DNA from 2 places in the Ewingella allii genome. Region 2 is predicted to be linked to the other one. Evidence: predicted binding sites of a transcription regulator. Region 2 holds the regulator's gene; the other holds the start of a gene.
The links. Region 2 encodes Fur, which represses iron uptake genes when iron is present. Its sites were predicted from a motif close to ATAATAATGAGAACNACTATCAA; they were not measured.

Region 1 (11,274 bases), 400 kb from region 2:
CATCGGTACACGTTGTCTAATTAGAAAAGTGACATCGCTTTCTGCCAAAACGCCGCGTAATGCGGCGTTTTTTATTGGCTGCAATGTAAATAATTAGACAAGACAGTAAAAACAGCTAACAAATAAATGGGACAAGTCTCATGGAATCCAGCTGTTTTCGCTGCATTTTTTAACTTTTTCGCAAAAAAAGATGCTTCTTTGAGCGAACGATCAAAATAAAGCGATTGCGAGCAAAAATTTATTCTCATTAGAAAAAGGTTTGTGTAATACTTGTAACGCTACATGGAGATTAACTTAATCTAGAGGGTTTTATAATGAATCGCACTAAACTGGTACTGGGCGCTGTAATCCTGGCTTCTACTATGCTGGCTGGTTGTTCAAGCAATGCTAAAATCGACCAACTGTCTTCAGACGTTTCTACTCTGAACTCTAAAGTTGACCAACTGAGCAACGACGTGAACGCAATCCGTTCTGACGTTCAAGCAGCTAAAGACGATGCAGCTCGCGCTAACCAACGTCTGGACAACCAAGCTCACGCTTACAAGAAGTAATATTACTTCAATAGTTAAATGGCGCACTCAGTGCGCCATTTTTTTTGCCTGTCGTTCAGCATCTCTCCGCTCCCCTCTTCCACATCTGACATTCCCCGTCTAAATACCCTTAAAACTCGCCACAGCACCTTCTACCAGACGAACATAAAAAAAGGAGCTGGTATCAGCTCCTTAATATGCAATGCCTCTCTGGGCCGTACAGCGCGATTATTGGTTATCGGCGGTCTGGTAAGACTGAGCCTGAGTAATAGAAGCACCTTGCGGCTGTGGTGCTTGTGATGACGGCGCTTCTTGCGCTGAGTCAGCATCAGTGCCGTGACTCACAATCACCGGCATACCCGAGCGGCGCTCGATGGCCTGCTTCACAACATCTTCATTAGTCTCTTTATTCTTGATGAACTTCTTCTCTGCGGCGGTCAGCGCAATCGGCTTGGTCTGCGGATCGTCCTTGTCGGTGTGCGACAGCGGCTGGTGCACCTCGATATAACGCTTACCGTCCGGCTCAACCGCCACTTTGATTGGCTGATTGATTATCTGCACGCGCGTGCCTTTCGGCACCATGTTGAACAGCGCTTCGATATCGTCCGGGCGCAGGCGGATGCAGCCCGAGCTGACGCGCATACCGATACCAAAGTTGGCATTGGTGCCGTGGATCAGATATTGCCCGGTGCCCGCGGACAGGCGCATGGCGAACAGCCCCATCGGATTATCCGGCCCGGCTGGCACCATGCCCGGCAGCTTAATGCCGTCTTTCAAGTAAGCTTTACGGATGTTGGCGGTCGGTGTCCAGGTTGGATTGGGGATCTTCTGGCTGACCGAAGTCACCATTTCCGGCGTATTACGCCCTAATTGGCCAATACCTATTGGCAGCACGATCACCTTATCCTCCCCTTTCGGGTAGTAATAAAGGCGCAGCTCGGCAAGGTTTACCACAATGCCTTCGCGCTTGGTGTCGGGAAGCAGCATCTGCGATGGAATGGTCAGCACCGTGCCCGGCTTCGGCAAATAAGGGTCGGTGCCCGGGTTTGCTTCCAGCATTCCAATCAAACCAATCTGATATTTGGCGGCTGCCGCTTCGAGAGGTTTGCCATCGTTTGGCACAACGTAGGTGGTGTTCTCACCGATAAGGCGGCTGTTATCCGGCGGCAGCGGATATTCTGCGGCGTTGGCCGCGCCGGTTCCGGCTGTTAGATAGCCAGCGAATAACATCCCCATCAGGGGTAATACACGTTTCATACTCATTCCTACTGATGATTATCGTAAGGGTTGAAACCCGATGCCAAGGCAGGTGCGCAGGCATCAACTTCCTGTTGAGTTTTAATAGTAGCAATGCCTGAAGTAAAGGCAATTAAAACGCTTAAAATCAAAGCGTTACAAAAGCTCGACGGAATGAAAATTAAGGCAAGAGAAGCGTTTTAAGCAGCTGAATTATCAGAATTAAATGGCAAGGGAGGATGAGATGAAGGAAGAAATAACGTTGCTCATTAGCAGAACATTCCTAACGAGCAACGTGTCGTGATTAGCTCAATTGCTGGGCATTAGCACGAATAGCGCGGATCATCGCTTCAAGCCCTTGCGAGCGGGAAGGCGTAAGATGCTGGCTCAACTCAAGGGCAGTGAAGAAAGGACGCACGTCCAGTTCCACCACTTCCTGCGCTGTCAGACCTTGGTACAGGCTGAAGACAATCGCCAACAGTCCTTTAACAATGGCCGCATCGCTATCACCCGCGAAGCTCAGCTCACCCGCCTCGTTAGTCTGCATTACAATCCAGACTTGGCTTTGGCAGCCGGAGATCAGGTTTTTATCTTGGCGATGTTCATCGGCCAGCGCGGGTAATTGTCCACCCAGTTCAATCACGTACAGGTATTTCTCTTCCCAGTTCGGGCACCGGGAAAAGTTTTTCACTAATTTGTCTTTATCTGGCAAAGCCATAAAAATAGATCCTGATAATAGACTGCGGATTAACCCAGCAGACGATGAATGCGTTGCAGCCCGGCGACCAAGCGATCGACTTCTTCGCGAGTATTGTACATGGCGAGCGACGCCCGGCACATGGCCGGCACACCGTAAAATGACATCAATGGCATGGCGCAGTGGTGGCCGGTACGGATAGCAATACCGTATTGGTCAAGGAAGCTGCCGACATCGTAGGCGTGGTGCTTGCCCAAGTTGAAAGCGATTACGCCGGAGCGAATTGCCGGGCCATAGATGACAATATCAGGGATCTGAGCCATAGCTTCGAGTGCATAACTCATCAGCGACTGCTCGTAATCATGGATCTCAGCAATGCCCAGGTCAGTGACGTAGCTCATTGCCGCACCCAGCCCCATGATGCCAGCCGTGTTTGGCGTACCCGCCTCAAAGCGCCAAGGCGCTGCGGCAAAGGTGGTGCCTTCGGTTAGGCTGACGTGTTTGATCATCGAACCGCCGCCTTCCCACGGTGGCATTTGATCAAGCAGGGCTTTCTTGCCATACAAAATACCAATGCCGGACGGCCCGTAGAGCTTGTGACCAGACCAGACATAGAAGTCGCAATCCAGCGCCTGCACGTCCACGGTGTGGTGCATTACGGCCTGTGCGCCATCAACCAATACCGTCAGTCCGGCTGCTTTAGCCTGCGGAATGATAGTTTCGATTGGGTTCACCGTGCCCAGCACGTTAGAGACGTGGGCCAGCGCCAGCAGCTTAGTGCGCGGTGTGATCAGCGTTTCTAGCTCCGACAGATCCAGCTCGCCGTTTGGCGTTAAGTGCCAGACGTCGATATGCAGATCGCGCTCTTTTGCCAGCATCTGCCATGGAACGATGTTCGCATGGTGCTCCATCTCAGTGATGATGATGCGATCACCGGCATGCAGCAACGCGCGGCCAAAGGTGTTGGCGACCAGATTAATGGCTTCGGTCGAACCTTTGACGAACACGATCTCTTCGGCAGAAGCCGCATTGATGAACTCCGCCGCTTGCTGGCGAACATTTTCCATCTGCTCGGTGGCTTCAGCACTTAACGTATGAATGCCGCGGTGAACCGCGGCATAGCCATGCTGGTAGAATTCAAGTTCGCGCTCGATAACCTGGCGAGGTTTCTGCGCGCTGGCCGCGCTATCAAGGTAGGCCAGCGGCTGGCCGTTAACTTCACGGCTTAGCAGAGGGAAATCGTTACGTACTCTTTCCAGTGGAAAACTCATTACTCACCTCGATTTAGTCGGCCAGCAATACGGGCAATGACTACATCGCGCAGGGTTTCGTTTTCGATGGCTTCGGTCAATTCAGCCGCGAAAGCAAAGATAATCATATGCTGTGCGTCCTGGCCGCTGATACCACGCGCGCGCAGGTAGAAAAGCTGTTCGTCATCGATACGGCCCACTGTCGCACCGTGGCTACATTTCACATCATCGGCATAAATTTCCAACTGAGGTTTGGTGTCCACTTCAGCCTGTTTGCTCAGCAGCAGGTTGTTGTTGGTCATTTTACCGTCAGTTTTCAGCGCATGTTTTGCCACTTTAATCATGCCGTTAAACACGGCCTTAGCGCGGTCACGCACAATCACTTTATGCAGCTGATTGCTGTTGCAATAGCCTTTGTTGTGTTCGAGATAAGTACGGGTATCGGCAATTTCTGCGTCAACCGGCAATACCAGACTATTGATGTCCAGATTGCTGTTTTCACCGTTAAGCTGCGCGCTGGTGTTGTTACGGGTCAGACCCGCACCCAGCAAGAAGCTGTGGCTGGCAACGCGTGCGTCACGGCCAATCACTAAATCATTGTGCGAGAAGTGGAAGCTCGCCTGGCTTTCAAAAGCCAGTTTGTAGTGAGTGAAATCCGCGTTGTCGCCAACGTTCACGGTCATACGTGAGCCGGTGAAATGACCTTTGTCACTCAGGCTAACGTAGTGCTCGATCACTTCAGCATTGGCGCCGCTTTCAATCGCCAAGTGGTAACGATGGTGAACGGTATTAATCTCACGTGCCTGCTCGCGACCGCTGCTGACATGCAGCAAATAGAGTGGTTTATCTGCTTGTTTACCGGCAGGCAAACGCACAGACAGGCCGTCTTGCGCCAGACTTTCGGTCAGGTGCAGGAAGACTTCTGACTCAATCGGCTCAGGCAGAGTCTGCTGAACGGACGGGCTCAGTTTTTCAATTTCAAACGCGCCAGTTTGCACATCGCTAAGGTCAGCATCAAAGCGACCATCGACGAACACCAGGCGGTAAGCATCCAGCGGCAAAGCCAGCACCTTCAACTCTTCAGCGCTCAACGCCTGTGGCTGCGGAGCAAAGAATTGATTACCGAGCAAAGAGGAAACCGGAGTGTACTTCCAGTTTTCAAGCTTGGCGTGTGGAAAACCAATACGCAGAACTTGCTGCCAGTGCGCATGTGCGTGGGCAGAGTTCTCGCCGCCTGCGCTTTCGAACAGGCGATACAACTGTTGCATGGCGTGCGAACTGCCCGCCGCAGGTACGTTACTCTTGGTCTGTAAGCCAGCCATAACCCTGCTCCTCTAACTGTTTAACCAAGGTAAAATCGCCGGATTTAACAATGCGGCCCTGCCACAAAACGTGCACGTAGTCAGGCTTGATGTAGTCGAGGATACGCTGGTAGTGGGTCACGATAACGAATGAACGTTTGCCGTCACGCAGGCTGTTAACGCCGTCAGAAACAATTTTCAGCGCATCGATATCCAGACCTGAGTCGGTTTCATCAAGGATACACAGATTTGGCTCAAGAGCCGCCATCTGCAAGATATCGTTACGTTTTTTCTCACCGCCGGAGAAGCCGACGTTGACAGAACGGGTCAGCAAATCTTCTGGCATTTTCAGCATGGCGATTTTTTCTTCGATGAAATCAGCGAAGTCAAAACGGTCCATTGGTGCCTGACCGCGGTACTTGCGTACGGCGTTAACGGCGGTTTGCAGGAAGAAGTGGTTGGTGACGCCAGGAATTTCAACCGGGTACTGGAAGGCCATGAACACGCCTTCGCCTGCCCGCTCTTCTGGGTCTAAGTCCAGCAGGTCTTTACCGTTGAATTCAACAGTACCGTCGGTGACTTCGTAGTCCTCGCGTCCGGCCAGCGTCGCGGAAAGCGTACTTTTACCGGAGCCGTTCGGGCCCATAATAGCGTGCACTTCCCCTGGTTTGATCTCGAGATCAAGCCCTTTAAGAATTTCCTTTTCTTCGACACGGACTTTTAAATTCTTGATGCTTAACATACGTATCCTTGAGTTTGCGCCTGCGCGCTCATAATTCTGTGGTTCTTTCACTGGTTCAGTCGTTCAATTTCCAGCGCTCGTCTAAATCGTCTTCTCACGGGAAAGAAGTGGGTGGACGAGCGGGAAAAGCGTCAGTTCTCTTTATATAGCGTTGTTATATAAGAGAAAGAGAATCACCCGACGCTGTGCTCAAGGCTGATAGCCAGAAGCTTCTGGGCCTCAACGGCAAACTCCAGCGGCAGCTCAGAGAAGACATCCTTACAGAAGCCATTAACAATCATCGAAATCGCATCGTCTTCGCTGATACCACGTTGTAAGCAGTAGAACAGCTGGTCGTCGCCGATTTTCGAAGTTGTTGCTTCGTGCTCAAGCTGGGCAGTGTTATTGCGCACTTCCACATAAGGGAAAGTGTGCGCGGCGCTGTCAGGGCCGATGAGCATGGAGTCACACTGAGTAAAGTTACGGGCATTCTCGGCAGTTGGCAGAATCTTCACCAGACCGCGATAGCTGTTCTGGCTGTGACCGGCTGAGATACCTTTAGAAATAATGGTCGACTTGGTGTTTTTACCAATGTGGATCATTTTGGTACCCGTATCTGCCTGCTGCTTGCCGCTGGTCAGCGCCACGGAGAAGAATTCCCCGATTGAGTTATCCCCTTTAAGGATAACGCTCGGGTATTTCCACGTGATCGCGGAGCCAGTTTCAGACTGCGTCCAAGACATTTTTGAACCTGAACCTTCGCACAGTGCGCGTTTGGTCACGAAGTTCAGTATCCCGCCGCTGCTGTCTTTGCTGCCGGAGAACCAGTTCTGCACGGTGGAATATTTCACTTCAGCATCTTTATGCAGAATGACTTCAACCACCGCCGCGTGCAGCTGATAGGTGTCGCGCACCGGGGCAGAACAGCCCTCGATGTAGCTCACATAGCTGCCTTCATCGGCAATCAGAATGGTGCGTTCGAACTGGCCGGTTTTCGCCGCGTTAATACGGAAATAGGTGGACAGTTCCATCGGGCAGCGCACGCCTTTTGGTACATAAACGAAAGTACCGTCAGACGCCACGGCGGCATTCAGTGCAGCAAAGAAGTTATCTTGCGCAGGCACCACGGTACCGAGGTACTTGCGTACCAGATCCGGGTATTCATGAATGGCTTCGCCGAAGGAGCAGAAAATCACGCCCGATTCAGACAGCTTTTCACGGTAAGTGGTGGAGACGGAAACGGAGTCAAAGATGGCGTCGACCGCCACTTCTTTGCCTTCACGCACCGGAACACCCAGCTGTTCGAAGGCTTTCTCAACTTCGCTGGTCAGGTAATTTTTGCCGTCAACGGCAGGCACGCCCAGCGCATCGGCCGGCGGCTGCTGCGTGGCACCCGGCTGAGAACCACAGGTATCGTCACAGCTGCCGCAGGAAGGTGCGGAGTAGTAGCTGTAATCCTGATAATCGAGGGGCGTGTAGTACGCTTTCAACCAGTGTGGCTCTTCCATTTTCAGCCAAGCATGATAAGCCTGCAGACGGAACTCCAGCATCCACTCAGGCTCATTGCGCTTCGCGGAAATGGCACGCACCACATCTTCGTTGATGCCAGATGCTAATTCATCGGTTGCCAGCTGAGTGAAGAACCCTTCCTTGTATTTCGTCTCCTCGCCGACCCAAGACTGCACATTGTCTGGAATTTCTACGTTGCTTCGTGACATGTTGGTTACATCGCTTCGTTTACAATAATGTTAGACACCAAAGCTCTCGCCACACCCGCAGGCATGTTGAGCTTTAGGATTATTGAATTTAAATATCTGATTCAGTCCTTCGCGGACGAAATCCACCTCGGTGCCATCAATGAAAGGCATTGCCTTCAACGGGATGAACAACTTGGCACCATCGTGTTCAAACACCAGATCATCGCCGGCTGGCTGCTTAGTCAGATCGAGGACATACGCGAAACCTGCGCAGCCTGACTGCTTCACAGAGAGCTGTAGCCCTTTAACTTCTGGATCTTGGTTGATGAGCGTTTTGACCTGCTTAGCCGCAGAGTCAGTCAACGTCACACCTTTCCAAATGTTCTCATCTAAAGAGAACGTGCCGACTGTTTCAGTTTGCATCTGTCCTACCTCATCGTTTCAGGGTCATAGACAAGACCTATTGTGCCTATTCTAGTGATAACAGGTATCACTTCAACCTCTTGTTTTAAGAGGGTATAGCGATTTAGCGTGAGGAACTTCACTCTACGCTTACGCTTTCCAAGGCTGGCCGCTGGCGGGTCTTCAACACCGCGACCATCAACTAATTGAATAAGTTGTCAATTTTTTGTTAAAAAAAATCTAATTGCCGATTTTCAATCGGAAAAAATAATGTTCCTGATCACTATTATAAAACATTCATCGGAAATACCTATTTATGAATTCGTTCTTTTATAGTCAGGAAATGCCTTTTTTCGCCCCTATTTCCGCACTTTTAACAGGGATATTCCGCTTATTTATAGGTCTACAAATCGATAAATAAAAATCCACTGGCTGATTGATCACCCGCCGCTTTGCAAATATGATAAGTTCCACTTTGATAATGGTTATCATTCACAAAATTGGACTGCTGCTAATGACTCAATCGGTTAATGCATGGCTGCAAACTAAAATCGACGAATACAAATTCAGCGTGCGTGATGCCACGGTAGATTTTTATATGGCGGAAGCCGCGCTGCAAAGAGTCGACGCCGAAATCAGCCAGCTCAAGCGCTTCAATAGTATCTGTCTGGACATGGCGAACATGTGCCTGCAAAACGGTGATGACCACAGCTACCTTCACGCGCTGTGTAAATTACATAACCGACTTATTTTAGAAATAAATACCGCCCACCGTAATGAGCTATTCCGCGTGCAGAGTTATCACTTTGCTCGCCATACGTTGAAACTGATTTGTCACTATTATGCCATGATGGGCATCTGGGAAAAAGCGACAGCCTTTCAAACTGACTTTGTTAAACGCGTCCCTTTTCAGCTTTAAAGACATTTCAATCGATTAGCCGCCAGGCTTGTCGCAAATAAAAGGCAGACATAGGGAAATATGTCTGCCTGATGCACTTCCATTAACATTTCAGTCGATCAATCGATGATCATCGTGGTTAGCCGCGAAATGCAGCACAGCCTCTCCTGCTCATCGAAAATTTCAATCTGCCACACCTGATTGCGCCTGCCGGTGTGCAGGGCGCGGCACACGCCCTTCACCCTGCCCTTGGTTGCCGAGCGCAGGTGGTTGGCGTTGATCTCGACGCCCACCACTTTCTGCTCGCCCTCGCTGCACAGGTAGCCCGCCATCGAACCCATCGACTCCGCCAGCACCACGGAAGCGCCGCCGTGCAACAGGCCGAACGGCTGGGTGGTCCTTTGGTCGACAGGCATGGTGGCCTCAAGATGGTCGTCAGCCAGCAGCGTGAACTCAATGCCCACGTGCCCGACCATGCAGCCCTGCCCGCTGGCGTTTAGCGCCTCAAGGGTGGTTTGCCGTTTCCACAATGTCATAGGGTTTCCTTTCCGTTAAGGGATCATTTCCAGCAAGGCTTGCAAAGGATGCCGCAGCCCATTGCCTTCAATACGTTTTACCTGACTGCGGCACGAATAGCCGGTCGCCAGACAGCGCTGGCGCGGCAGACGCTGTAAGGATTGGTGCCATGACAGCTCGTAAATACCTAGCGAGTTTTGAATATTCTTGCTCTCGTGGCCGTAAGTCCCCGCCATGCCGCAGCAGCCGACGCTGACGTTTTCCAGCTTGGCGCCGTAGCGGGCGAAAATATCCCCCCACTGCTTGCCGCTGGTTGGCAGCGCCGTGCTTTCCGTACAGTGGCCGAACAGATACCAAGACTCGCCGCTTTGCTGCTGCTCCGGGCGATCCGCCAGCAAGGTGCTCAGCCACTCGTGGACCAATTGCACCTCAAACGAGCCGCGAGCTTCGCCCAGGATCTCTTTGTATTCATCGCGATAGCAAAGCACCAAGGCAGGATCGACCCCCACCAGCGGCATGCCCAACTGCGCCACGCGGTTGAGGAAGATGGAAGTTTTCTTGGCGGTTTTGGCGAAACGCTGCAAGAAGCCTTTGATGTGCTGCGCCTTGCCGTTCGGTGAAAACGGCAGCAAGACGGGCTTCAAGCCCAGCTTCTCTACTAGCCGCACGAAATCGGCCACCACCTGTGCATCGTAATAGCTGGTGAAGGGGTCCTGCACAATCAGTACATACTGGTTGCGCTGGGAAGGACTAATTTTCTCCAACTGCTCCAGCGTCATGGTGGTCGCGTTATGCCCCAGCAGCTGTTGGCGCAGGGTTGGCGTAGATAGCAGCGGCAGATCGACCATGCCGATGCTTTTGCGACTCATCTCTCGCACCCAAGGCTGGCTAAAGAAGAAGTTGAACACCTTCGGCACCTTCGCCATCAGCGGCGTATAGCTTTCCACTCCAGCGACCAAATGGTCACGCATCGGGCGAAGATAGCGCGTGTGGTAGAGCTGCAAGAAGCGCGAGCGGAAGCCCGGCACGTCGATTTTTATCGGGCACTGGGTCGAGCAAGCCTTACAGGCCAGACAGCCGGACATCGCCTCTTTCACTTCATGAGAGAAATCGTACTCGCCCTTATTGGCATGCCAGGTATTGCGCGTCCGGTCGATAAGCCCGCGGAAGCTCACTCCTTGCTGCGGCAAGGCATTTTCCAGCGCCAGCGGATCTACGCCCTGCTCTGCCAGTAGGCGCAGCCATTCGCGCACCAGCCCGGCACGGCCTTTCGGCGAGTGAATGCGGCTGCCGGTAATTTTCATTGACGGGCACATCGGGCTTTTCACATCAAAGTTAAAGCACAGGCCGTTGCCGTTACACTCCATTGCGCCACGGAAGGACTGGCGAACCTCGAGAGGAATCCGTCGATCAAAGGTGCCGCGCTTGACCGCGTCCACTTTCATCATCGGCTCGTCGTTGTCTAAAGGCGCACAAATCTTGCCGGGGTTGAGCCGATTGTCCGGGTCGAAGACCGATTTAATGCGGCGCAGCTCGTGGAACAGCTCTTCGCCGAAGAACGCCGGGCTGTATTCGGCGCGGAAGCCTTTACCATGCTCGCCCCACAACAGGCCGCCGTATTTGGCAGTTAACGCCACTACTTGGTCAGAAATCTGCTTCAGCAGGACTTCTTGTTGCGGGTCACACATATCCAGAGCCGGGCGGACGTGAAGCACCCCGGCGTCGACGTGGCCGAACATGCCGTAACTCAGGTTATGGCTGTCGAGCAGTGCGCGGAATTCAACAATATAGTCAGCCAGATGCTGCGGCGGCACGCAGGTGTCTTCGGCAAACGGCAGCGGCTTGGCCTGCCCTTTGGCATTCCCTAGCAGGCCGACGGCCTTTTTGCGCATATTGTAAATACGCTCAATGCCCGGCAGGTCGGCGCAAATCTGATAGCCAATCACCCCGGCTTCGCCGTCGCTGATTAAACTGTCGAGACGTTCACAAAGCGATTCAACCTGACGCTCGATCAACACGCCGTCAT
Region 2 (11,274 bases):
GCGGGCGATACCACTGCGGGTATGTTCATGTCCGGCTTCTTCCCAATCATGATGTTCGGCCTGCCAGGTGCAGCCTTCGCCATGTATTTCGCCGCGCCGAAAGAACGTCGTGCATTAGTTGGCGGTATGTTGGTGTCTGTAGCAGTAACAGCATTCTTGACCGGTGTTACCGAGCCGCTGGAATTCCTGTTCATGTTCTTGGCTCCGCTGCTGTACTTAGTCCACGCGATTTTGACCGGTATCAGCCTGTACATCGCCACTGCGCTGGGTATCCACGCTGGCTTCTCCTTCTCTGCGGGCGCCATCGACTATGCGTTGATGTACAACCTGCCAGCGGCCAGTAAGAACGTCTGGATGCTGTTGGTGATGGGCGTTATCTTCTTCATCATCTACTTCGTGCTGTTCAGCGTGATCATTCGTATGTTCAACCTGAAAACCCCAGGTCGCGAAGATCCAAGCGAAGCTGTGACGGAACCAGAAGCTAATAGCAATACTGAAGAAGGCTTGAACCAGCTGGCGCTGAGCTACATCGGTGCACTGGGCGGTTCAGACAACTTCAAAGGTATTGATGCTTGTATCACTCGTCTGCGTCTGACTGTTAAAGATGCCGGTGTGGTGAATGATGCAGCCTGTAAACGCTTGGGCGCGTCAGGTATCGTCCGACTGAACAAACAAAGTATTCAGGTTATCGTTGGTGCTAAAGCCGAATCACTGGCTGATGCGATGAAAAAACAGATTGCTCGCGGTCCAATCCCGGCGTCAGCGGCCACTGTAGCTCCGGCTGCGGCAGCGCCCGTGGCTCAGGCTGTACCTAATGTTGCGAAGAAAACCGTAGAAACGCTGGTTTCTCCAGTAACGGGTGACATCGTGGCGCTGGAACAGGTTCCTGACGAAGCGTTCGCCAGCAAAGCGGTAGGTGACGGTGTGGCAATTCGCCCAACCGACAAAACCGTGGTTTCTCCGGCGAGTGGTACCGTGGTGAAAATCTTCAACACTAACCACGCATTCTGCTTAGAAACGGATACCGGCGCTGAGATCGTGGTGCACATGGGTATTGATACCGTGGCCCTCGAAGGCAAAGGATTTACTCGTCTGGTTGAAGAGGGCGCGACAGTCACTGCTGGTCAGCCTGTGCTTGAACTGGATCTGGAATTCCTGAACGCCAACGCACGCTCAATGATTAGCCCGGTTGTTGTCAGCAACATCGACGATTACTCAGGCGTTGTTGCAGTAGCCAGCGGCTCAGTCGTTGCGGGTCAAACTAAACTGTTCGAGATTCAGTCCAAGTAATCCCCCACTGAACTCGCAGTGATGCAGTAAATAAGACGGGAAGAGAGCAATCTCTTCCCGTTTTTTTGTTTCAAACCCAGATAACCTCTATTTTATGTAACTAACGGTTGTTTCCCGACGTGGCTTGTTGGAACATATGCGGTTAGTCATTCGAGCCAATGTCGCGTAGAGGAATTGCACAATGAGTGAGGCTGAAGCCCGCCCAACAAATTTTATCCGTCAGATTATTGATGAAGATCTGGCGTCCGGGAAACACAACACGGTTCACACCCGTTTCCCGCCTGAGCCTAATGGCTATTTGCATATCGGTCATGCCAAATCAATTTGCCTGAACTTCGGTATTGCTCAAGATTACCAGGGCCAATGCAACCTGCGCTTTGACGATACCAACCCAGCGAAAGAAGATATCGAGTTCGTTGAGTCCATTAAGCACGACGTTAAGTGGCTGGGCTTCGAGTGGAGCGGGGAGATTCAATACTCTTCTAACTACTTCGACCAACTGCACAACTACGCTGTAGAGCTTATCAATAAAGGCTTGGCCTACGTTGACGAACTTTCTCCAGAGCAGATCCGCGAATACCGTGGAACCCTGACTGCGCCAGGTAAAAACAGCCCATACCGCGATCGTACGCCGGAAGAGAACCTCGCGCTGTTCGCGAAAATGCGCAACGGTGAGTTCGCTGAAGGTAAGGCGTGTCTGCGTGCCAAAATCGATATGGCTTCGCCATTTATCGTGATGCGTGACCCGGTGATTTATCGTATCAAGTTCGCGCATCATCACCAGACTGCTGACAAATGGTGCATCTACCCGATGTACGATTTCACCCACTGCATCTCCGATGCGCTGGAAGGGATCACGCATTCGCTGTGTACGCTGGAGTTCCAGGACAACCGCCGTCTGTACGACTGGGTGCTGGATAACATCACCATTCCTTGTCACCCGCGTCAATATGAGTTCTCTCGCCTGAATCTCGAATACGCCATCATGTCTAAGCGCAAGCTGCAGCTGCTGGTGTCTGAGAAGATTGTAGAAGGCTGGGATGACCCTCGCATGCCAACGGTGTCAGGCCTGCGTCGCCGTGGCTACACTGCGGCTTCTATCCGTGAATTCTGCCGTCGCATCGGCGTCACCAAGCAAGATAACAACGTTGAAATGATGGCGCTGGAATCCTGTATCCGTGATGACCTGAATGAAAACGCGCCGCGCGCGATGGCGGTGATCAATCCGGTTAAAGTGGTGATTGAAAACTTCACCGGTGAAGATGTGCAGTTGGTGACTATGCCAAACCATCCGAACAAGCCAGAAATGGGCAGCCGCGAAGTGCCGTTTACTCGCGAGATCTACATCGATCAGGCTGATTTCCGCGAAGAAGCGAACAAGCAGTACAAGCGTCTGGTGTTGGGCAAAGAAGTGCGCTTGCGCAATGCTTACGTGATCAAAGCTGAGCGTATTGAGAAAGATACAGAAGGTAATATCACCACCATCTTCTGTAGCTATGATGTTGATACACTGAGCAAAGATCCTGCCGATGGCCGCAAAGTGAAAGGCGTCATTCACTGGGTTTCTGCAACAGAAGGTAAACCGGCCGAGTTCCGCCTGTATGACCGCCTGTTCAACGTGCCAAACCCGGCGCAGGCTGAAGACTTCCTGACCACCATTAACCCTGAGTCACTGGTGATTGCGCAAGGTTTTGTCGAGCCAAGCCTCGGTGCCGCGCAGCCAGAAGTGAGCCTGCAGTTTGAACGTGAAGGTTACTTTTGTGCCGACAGCCGCTACTCCAGTGCAGAACATTTAGTGTTCAACCGTACAGTTGGCCTGCGTGATACGTGGGAAAGCAAACCGGCTGTTTAATCGCGCGAGTGATTAACCCTGTTAAAAACGCAGCCTTGGCTGCGTTTTTTTATGTCCAAAATTTCCCCTCAGTCACATTCATTCCCTTCTTTATTTTATTTATCCAAATCGCTAAGCATAAAAACTATCAAAATTTTATTTCTTAACACGAATTAATGCTTGCGGATAAATATGTGATCGCTGATGCATTTTTATGAATTATCACTGAAATATTACACTGTCAGAGTTTTGTTGTTATTTAATTTATTGATTTATATGGTTTATTTTTAATAATTCAATTAAATTCAATCTTTTCATCCTTTTGTAACATAAATACATATTTATGTGCACTTTGTCATGTTTCTGATATTTGTATTTAATTACTGATTGATAATTCGCGCCGCGAAAAATAGTCTAAACCTTGTTTACAGTGCTGGTTTCGCTATTAGCGACTGGCCTATTACCCGTTTGGGTTTGCGTTAACTTTCAAGTCAAAAAGAGGATTTCCCATGTTGAGTCAATTTAACAGGGGCAGGGTCGCGGCTGGCCTTAACCCAAGAGCAAGAATGAAACCGATTTCTCTGGCGCTCGCTGGAACCTTGTTAGGCGGCGGCTTGATGAGTATGCCGGAAGCCCAAGCGGCAGGCTTTATTGACGATTCAACGCTGACCGGCGGAATTTATTACTGGCAGCGTGAACGTGACAGAAAAGATCTGAATAAAACCAAAGAAGAAACCCGTCCTGACGGCAGCAAAGTGACGGTGAATAACCCAGACTATAATAAATACTCCACCAACCTCTCTCACTCTACCGCTAACTTAAACCTCGATTTCTCATCAGGTTACGCTTGGGATATGTTCGGTATTGATCTCGCGGCCTTCACCGCGGTCGAGCTTGCCGAAGCCAGTGACAGCGGCCACCCAAACGAAATCGCGTTTTCTTCCAGCAACCATGCTTATGACGAAGATTACTCTGGCGATAAAGGCGGGGTCAGCCTGTATAAAGCAGCGGGTAAATTTAAATATGGCGGCTTCTGGGGTCATGCAGGCTATATCCAACCCACCGGCCAGACGCTGATTGCGCCGCACTGGAGCTTTATGCCGGGCACTTATCGCGGTGCCGAAGCGGGCTACAAACACGACTTTGGTGACCCGGGCGAGCTGAGTTTCTCCTATATGTGGGCCGATGAGTACAAATCCCCATGGCACCTTGAGATGGATGATTTCCGCCGCGCTGACCGGACCACCGGCGTCTCCTACATCCACTCACTGGGCGCGAAATACGACTTCAAAAATGACTTCGTGCTGGAAGCGGCTTTTGGCCAAGCCGAGAACTACGTTGACCAATACTTTGGAAAGGCCTCTTATAAACTTGAGCTGGCGGGTAACCCACTGACCACCAGCTATCAGTTCTACGGCTCGAAAGACAAAATTGGTGACAGCAGCGATCCAAACAGTCTGTACGACGGCATGGCTTGGTTGCAGGCGCTGACCTTCGGCTACACCACCGGGCAATTTAACTGGCGTCTGGAAGGCACCATGGTTAAGGCCGATGGTAACCAAGGTTATTTCCTGCAACGCATGACCCCTACCTATTCTTCTTCTAACGGCCGTCTTGACGTGTGGTGGGACAACCGTTCCGACTTCAACGCCAACGGCGAAAAAGCATTGTACGCGGGCGTGCTGTATGACTTGGCGAAATGGGATCTTCCGGGCTTCGCGGTGGGCGGTTCTTACGTTTATGCGTGGGATGCAAAACCAAGCTCCAACCCGATTTACGACCAGAGCCAGCGCTTGAAAGAGAGTGCGTGGAGCCTCGATGCGCTGTACACCGTGCAGGGCGGCCGTGCCAAAGGCACCTTGTTCAAGCTTCACTATACCCAGTATGACAACCATTCCGACATCCCAAGCTGGGGCGGTGGCTACGGCAACATCTTCCAGGATGAGAAAGACGTGAAGTTCATTGTTATTGCGCCATTCACCATTTTCTAATATCGGACTCTGGGTAAAAAATAATGAAAATGAAATCGATTAAAAATATGTTGTTGGTGGTGGCTTCTGTCGCTTTGCTAGGCGCTTGTTCTGACCCGAGTGCCAGTAAGGCCGACCAGCTTCGTCACTCTTACACCAACTGTATCAATACCTCGAATGGCGAAGCCGATAAGCTAGCGACCTGCCAGACCATTCTGGAATCGCTGCAGAAAGAGAAAGCCCATGAGGCGTTTGCGAAGAAAGAAACCGTGCGGGTTATCGACTACCAGAAATGCCTGACGGCGCGTAAAACCGGCGATGGTCAAAGCTATGCCGAGGATTGCGGTAAAATCTGGCAGGAGATCAAAGCCAACAACTCGCCGAGCGCCATGAAGTAAGGTGAGTTGACGGGCGCAAGCGGCAGGGCAGTCAGCCTTGCCGCCAGCCACAATGAAGAACCCCGATTTCGGATGCAGAGATCGGGGTTTTTTAATGTCTGAATCGAGCGGGGAGGAAATTAGGCATAAAAAAAACCGCTTTTCAGCGGCTAATTTTAGTTCTGCTCCATCTCAGGCAGAACATAACGCATGACTACAGAACTGCAATTACAGTGCTGGTTTATCGTTATGCAGGCTGTCATCTTCACGGCAGTCACCCAGTTCGCAGTGGCCGTACAGATAGAGGCTGTGGTTAGTCAGTTTAATGCCATGTTTCTTCGCAATCTCACGCTGACGTGCTTCGATTGACTCATCGCGGAATTCAATAACGCGGCCGCAATCAAGGCAAATCAGGTGGTCGTGGTGATGCTGTTGGGTCAGTTCGAAAACAGATTTGCCGCCTTCGAAGTTATGACGGGTAACGATACCTGCGTCATCAAATTGGTTCAGAACGCGGTAAACCGTCGCCAGACCAATCTCTTCACCCATATCAATTAATTGTTTGTACAAATCTTCCGCGCTGACGTGATGACCTTCCGGCGCTTGCAGCACTTCCAGGATCTTAAGTCGCGGAAGCGTGACTTTTAAGCCAGCTTTCTTCAGTGCGGTATTATTGTCAGTCATGCGGATTCAGTCCTGTTACTATGCTTGTCACGTTGAGGCATGAAGCCTGTGGTATCAGTTCATGGTGAATAGGGGGATCTGTTAACGAAGATCACACTTTTCACGACTGTCGCGATCAGATCGCAACGGCTTGATCAATAGAATAAACCAAGATCTAAGTGTACCTTGATACCGCTGAAAGTTACAATTTTGTAGCGGTTAAATTGTTAATTTCAGTAATAGATTGGCCCTTTCGACGTGTAATCAACGACTCAGGGCCTTTCTTGCTATCAGCTCATGATCAGCCAATGATTTCAGCTAAACTTAATTCTTCGGTGATCTGTTTCACCCATGCATCCACGCGCTCATTGGTCAGTTCTGGTTGACGGTCTTCGTCAATCGCCAGGCCGATGAAGTGAGTGTCATCCGCCATACCTTTAGAGGCTTCGTAGTGATAACCGGCTGTTGGCCAGTGTCCTACGATAACCGCGCCGCGTGGCTCGATGATGTCACGCACGGTGCCCATCGCATCACAGAAGTATTCGGCATAATCTTCCTGATCGCCACAGCCAAACAGGGCAACCAGCTTACCTTCGAAATCTATCTCTTCCAGCGATGGGAAAAAGTCGTCCCAGTCACACTGTGCTTCGCCGTAATACCAGGTTGGAATGCCGATCAGCAAAATATCGAATTTTTCCAAATCCTCTTTGCTGCTTTTCGCAATGTCATGTACCTCGGCAACATCTTTACCCAACTGCTTTTGGATCATTTTTGCGATGTTTTCGGTGTTACCTGTATCGGATCCAAAGAAGATTCCTACTACGGCCATAAGATTTCTAACCTCTTGTTCTCAATGAAAAGCCTGATCCTAACTATCCGTTGCCTCGGCCATTTGATTGGCGGAGTGAGGATAGCGGAAATATACCCTAGGCAATAATGCCGCAAATAATAACAAACTCATCACGCAGAGAACATGCCTCTACGCAGCTTGCAGTTAACTAACAAGTTTATCGAGCATTGCCGGCGAGCGTTATCGCCTTTGTGTGTTTTGTATGGTTATTCGGCTCATACAAAGTGCGCACTCCCTAAGCAAAACTGAAAGAATTTCACGTTGCTCCTAAATTTTACCCATCCAGCGCCGATAGATGAAGCGAGAGGAAACTCGTCAGTACAAGCAATCGATGCCCGGAGAGGTGTTCAACATGTCCCGCGGCCTATGCCTTCCGGCGACCTGTTTTGATTCTCCGCATCCCCGTTAATACACATAAAAAGAAACAGAGCTGTTTCACGAGAGGCACATCGTGCAATTTTTGAAAAATATTACCATCAGGACCGCAATACTAGTCATTCTCGGTACATTTAGCGTCATGTGGGCGGGCGTGGCTATCTATACCGTAACTTCACTCAACTCTCTGACCAGAAATGCCGAGATTAACGTGGCATTAGTCAACGATCTCACCTTGATTCATAAAGGAAGCGATCAATATTTTAGAACCCAAACGCGTTTGACTCGTGCGATGTCAGCGTTACAAAACGACCCTAACCAGAAACCGGAGTTATTCGATGGCGCGAAACTGGCGCTGACCAATATGACTGACGCACTGGCTGCGTTTAAAAAATCCCCGCATCCGGGACTGGATGACGCCGTGGTGCAGCAGCTTATTACTGACTGGACTAATCTGGCGGAGCAGGGCGCTACGCCGCTGTTCAACGCCGCGAGCAGCAAGAACGCCGAGGCTTATAAGCAGATTTCTACCGTCAACGTTGTGCCGTACAGCGTCAAGTTTGGCGCCTCGGTTGAGAAAGCCAATGCATTGATTGCTGAAGCATTAAAGCGCACGGAAGCGCAATCAGCCTATTTGACGCAAATGAGCAAAATCATTCTTCTGGTGGCTTTCGCGCTGGGCATGGTGATTCTGTTTATCACCGATCGCTATCTGGTGTGGGGATTAGTTAAACCGCTGAATAAAATCCGTGACCAGTTTGCGGTGATTGCGCGCGGCGACTTGACCCACAATCTGGAGGAGTTTGGTAAAAACTGCGCCGGGAAGCTGATTCCATTGCTCAACGTGATGCAAAACAGCCTGATCAACACCGTGCAAACCATTCGCAACTGCACCAATAGCATCTATCAGGGCGCTTCTGAAATTTCTGCCGGTAACAATGACCTCTCCTCGCGCACCGAGCAGCAGGCCTCGGCGCTGGAAGAGACGGCCGCCAGCATGGAACAGCTGACCGCGACGGTGAAACACAACGCCGACAATGCTCATCACGCCAGCCAGCTGGTGGTGGAAGCCTCTGCCACGGCGCGCAAGGGCGGCAACATTGTCGCTGATGTGGTTAGCACCATGAAGGACATCTCCGGCAGCTCGAAAAAGATTGCTGAGATAACGGCGGTGATCAACAGCATTGCTTTCCAGACCAATATTTTGGCGCTGAATGCGGCGGTTGAGGCAGCGCGCGCGGGCGAGCAGGGGCGCGGTTTTGCCGTGGTTGCCAGCGAAGTGCGTAATCTAGCCCAGCGCAGCGCGCAGGCGGCGAAGGAGATTGAACAGCTGATCAGCGAGTCCGTCTCCCGCGTGGATAATGGTTCGAAATTGGTTGAGCAGGCGGGTAACACCATGGATGACGTGGTGCGCTCGATAACCCACGTTACCGACATTATGGCGGAAATTGCCTCGGCGTCGGATGAGCAGAGCAAAGGGATTAGCCAGGTGGCCGTGGCGGTGACGCAGATGGATAGCGTGACGCAGCAAAACGCCGCGCTGGTGGAAGAGGCGTCGCAGGCCGCGGTGTCTCTGGAAGAGCAGGCGGCATTGCTGAACAACGCCGTGGCGACCTTCAAACTGCGCGACAGCGTGACGCGCGTGGGACAGCATCAGGTTGCATCTCAGCGCGCACCTTTACTGCGCCCGGACTTGGGGGCATCTGCCGCCAAAAGCAGTGATAATTGGGAAAAGTTTTAACTAAGGCTAGCGGGTTGTAAGCAACCTAAAATGAGCGGGTAGCCAGAACTGGCTGCCCGCTGAGGTTCAGCTTTCGTGATGATTCAGATGCGCCAATAGCATCTCTTCAATCAACTCACTACGACTGATATTGCGTTCTTCGGCAAGCTTGTTGAGCGTATCAACAGCTTCTGCATTAATTTTTAGCTCGACGCGTCGCAAACCGCTCGCTTTATCGCGACGAAGTTGATTGCGCTTATTAATCCTAAGCTGCTCATCTCGTGAAAGCGGATTTGTTTTCGGACGCCCCGGACGGCGATCATCTGCGAACAGATCAAGCGTCGTGCGATCCAGTTGTTCTTTTGCCATAGGTAGCGGTAAAACCAGGAAAGTTACATCGGAAAACGGCACGCCGTTTCTGACGATTGCCTTACATATTTCGGGCTAATCACCCAACCCAACTTCGAGACGCCCCGCACAACTTATACCCAGTTTGGGGCGGCAAAATTTTAGCGCGCAATCATACCCTAGCCGCGCCGCGATTCACAACGGTTAAAAGCCCAAATTTATAGCTAAATGATTAAGTTATGCAGGCTTTTTGCACAATTTATCCCCAGCTTATTAAACATCAAGCCTCATCGATGAAACGGTGTACAGCACGAAGCACCGCGTCAGGTTTTTCTGCATGAACCCAATGGCCGGTTCCTGCGACCACGTGGGCGCGCGCCTGAGGGAATTGGCTGGCAATGGCGTCGCGGTACTTATCTTGCACATAAGGCGACAGGCCGCCGCGAATAAAGAGCGCAGGGTGGTTCCACGCGGGAATGTTTTCCCAGCCGATGATTTTCGCGTACTCGGCCATCAGCACAGGCACGTTGAAACGCCACTCGCCCTGCTGGAAGGATTTCAGCAAGAACTGAATCACGCCTTCTTCATCTATATATTGACGCATGCACTCGGCGGCGGACTGGCGGTCGCCAGCCTTGGTGTCGCTCACGGCGTTAACCGCGGCAAAAATTTCGTCGTGGCGGCGAGTGTCATAATCCACCGGCGCGATATCAATCGCCACCAGTTTTTCTATCCGCTCGGGGGCCAGCGCGGTCATCGCCATGGCGGCTTTGCCACCCATCGAGTGGCCAATCACTAAGGCTTTTTCGAAGCCGACGTCATCCATGGTATCCAATAAGTCCTGCGCCATGGCGGCATAAGACATGTCATCCGAACGCCCCGACTGGCCATGGTTACGCATGTCTACCTGCAGCACCTGATGCTGCTGTTTCAAGTCGCGCGCCAATACCCCGAGATTATCCAGCGTGCCGAACAGGCCGTGGATCAGCAAAACGGGCAGGGTTTGATTCTCGGGCTGGGCAGATTCTTGCAGACGATAATGTAATTTCATGGTGAAGTTCATGCAGATAAACAATCTCATTAGGTTATCATGAGTTGCTGAAAATTTTTAAACCGGAAAGTTTTAGCCAGATACCTGATTGGGATTTCGCGCTGCGAAGCAGTTTGCAGCAGGCGTGAGCAGAAAGCGGGATAAATCTGCTTTTTGTGTTGCGGCCTGTTCGTTAACGCGCAGAAGTTTGTATAATCCTTTTCGAACGAATTAAGTAGAAAAAACAGTACTGGAAAAAGATGAAAACTATTGAGGTTGACGAAGAACTCTACCGTTATATTGCCAGCCATACGCAGCATATCGGTGAAAGTGCGTCGGATATTTTGCGCCGTATGCTGAAGTTTTCTGCCGGGCAGGAAGCGAAAACCCCTCCTGCCAATGCGGGCGCGCAGGTTGCTGCCGCCACTGCCGCAGAGAAAACGCCTGTCGTTGCTGCTAACACCGCGCGTGATAAAGTCCGTGCCGTGCGCGAACTGCTGCTTTCTGATGACTATGCAGAACAGACCAAGGCAGTGAACCGTTTCATGCTGATCCTGACTACATTGTACTGTCTGAATCCTAAAGAATTTGCTGCGGCGACGGACTCTCTGCACGGCCGTACGCGCACCTATTTCGCCGGCGACCAGCAGACATTGCTGCAAAACGGTAACCATACTAAGCCTAAACACGTTCCTGGAACGCCGTATTGGGTTATCACGAATACCAACACAGATCGCAAACGCAGCATGATTGAACACATCATGCAGTTGATGCAGTTCCCACAAGAACTGACCGACAAAGTCTGCGGTACCCTCTAATT

Region 1: a site for Fur is predicted at 7,904-7,926, ahead of sufA (Fe-S cluster assembly scaffold SufA). Genes of this name have one in related genera too.

What each region holds. Positions count from the first base shown of each region.
Region 1 covers NZ_JAWUDN010000001.1:659,804-671,077, reverse strand. The annotation lists gene pykF (pyruvate kinase PykF) at 1-20, shown strand, start outside; gene SBO83_RS03265 (major outer membrane lipoprotein) at 315-551, shown strand; gene SBO83_RS03260 (L,D-transpeptidase family protein) at 759-1,787, opposite strand; gene sufE (cysteine desulfuration protein SufE) at 2,071-2,484, opposite strand; gene sufS (cysteine desulfurase SufS) at 2,514-3,734, opposite strand; gene sufD (Fe-S cluster assembly protein SufD) at 3,734-5,035, opposite strand; gene sufC (Fe-S cluster assembly ATPase SufC) at 5,010-5,756, opposite strand; gene sufB (Fe-S cluster assembly protein SufB) at 5,930-7,453, opposite strand; gene sufA (Fe-S cluster assembly scaffold SufA) at 7,484-7,855, opposite strand; gene SBO83_RS03225 (hypothetical protein) at 8,349-8,753, shown strand; gene menI (1,4-dihydroxy-2-naphthoyl-CoA hydrolase) at 8,852-9,268, opposite strand; gene ydiJ (D-2-hydroxyglutarate dehydrogenase YdiJ) at 9,284-11,274, opposite strand, start outside.
Region 2 covers NZ_JAWUDN010000001.1:260,903-272,176, forward strand. The annotation lists gene nagE (PTS N-acetyl glucosamine transporter subunit IIABC) at 1-1,290, shown strand, start outside; gene glnS (glutamine--tRNA ligase) at 1,472-3,142, shown strand; gene chiP (chitoporin ChiP) at 3,688-5,112, shown strand; gene chiQ (ChiQ/YbfN family lipoprotein) at 5,151-5,489, shown strand; gene fur (ferric iron uptake transcriptional regulator) at 5,697-6,152, opposite strand; gene fldA (flavodoxin FldA) at 6,433-6,960, opposite strand; gene SBO83_RS01270 (methyl-accepting chemotaxis protein) at 7,433-9,097, shown strand; gene ybfE (LexA regulated protein) at 9,164-9,445, opposite strand; gene ybfF (esterase) at 9,705-10,487, opposite strand; gene seqA (replication initiation negative regulator SeqA) at 10,715-11,272, shown strand.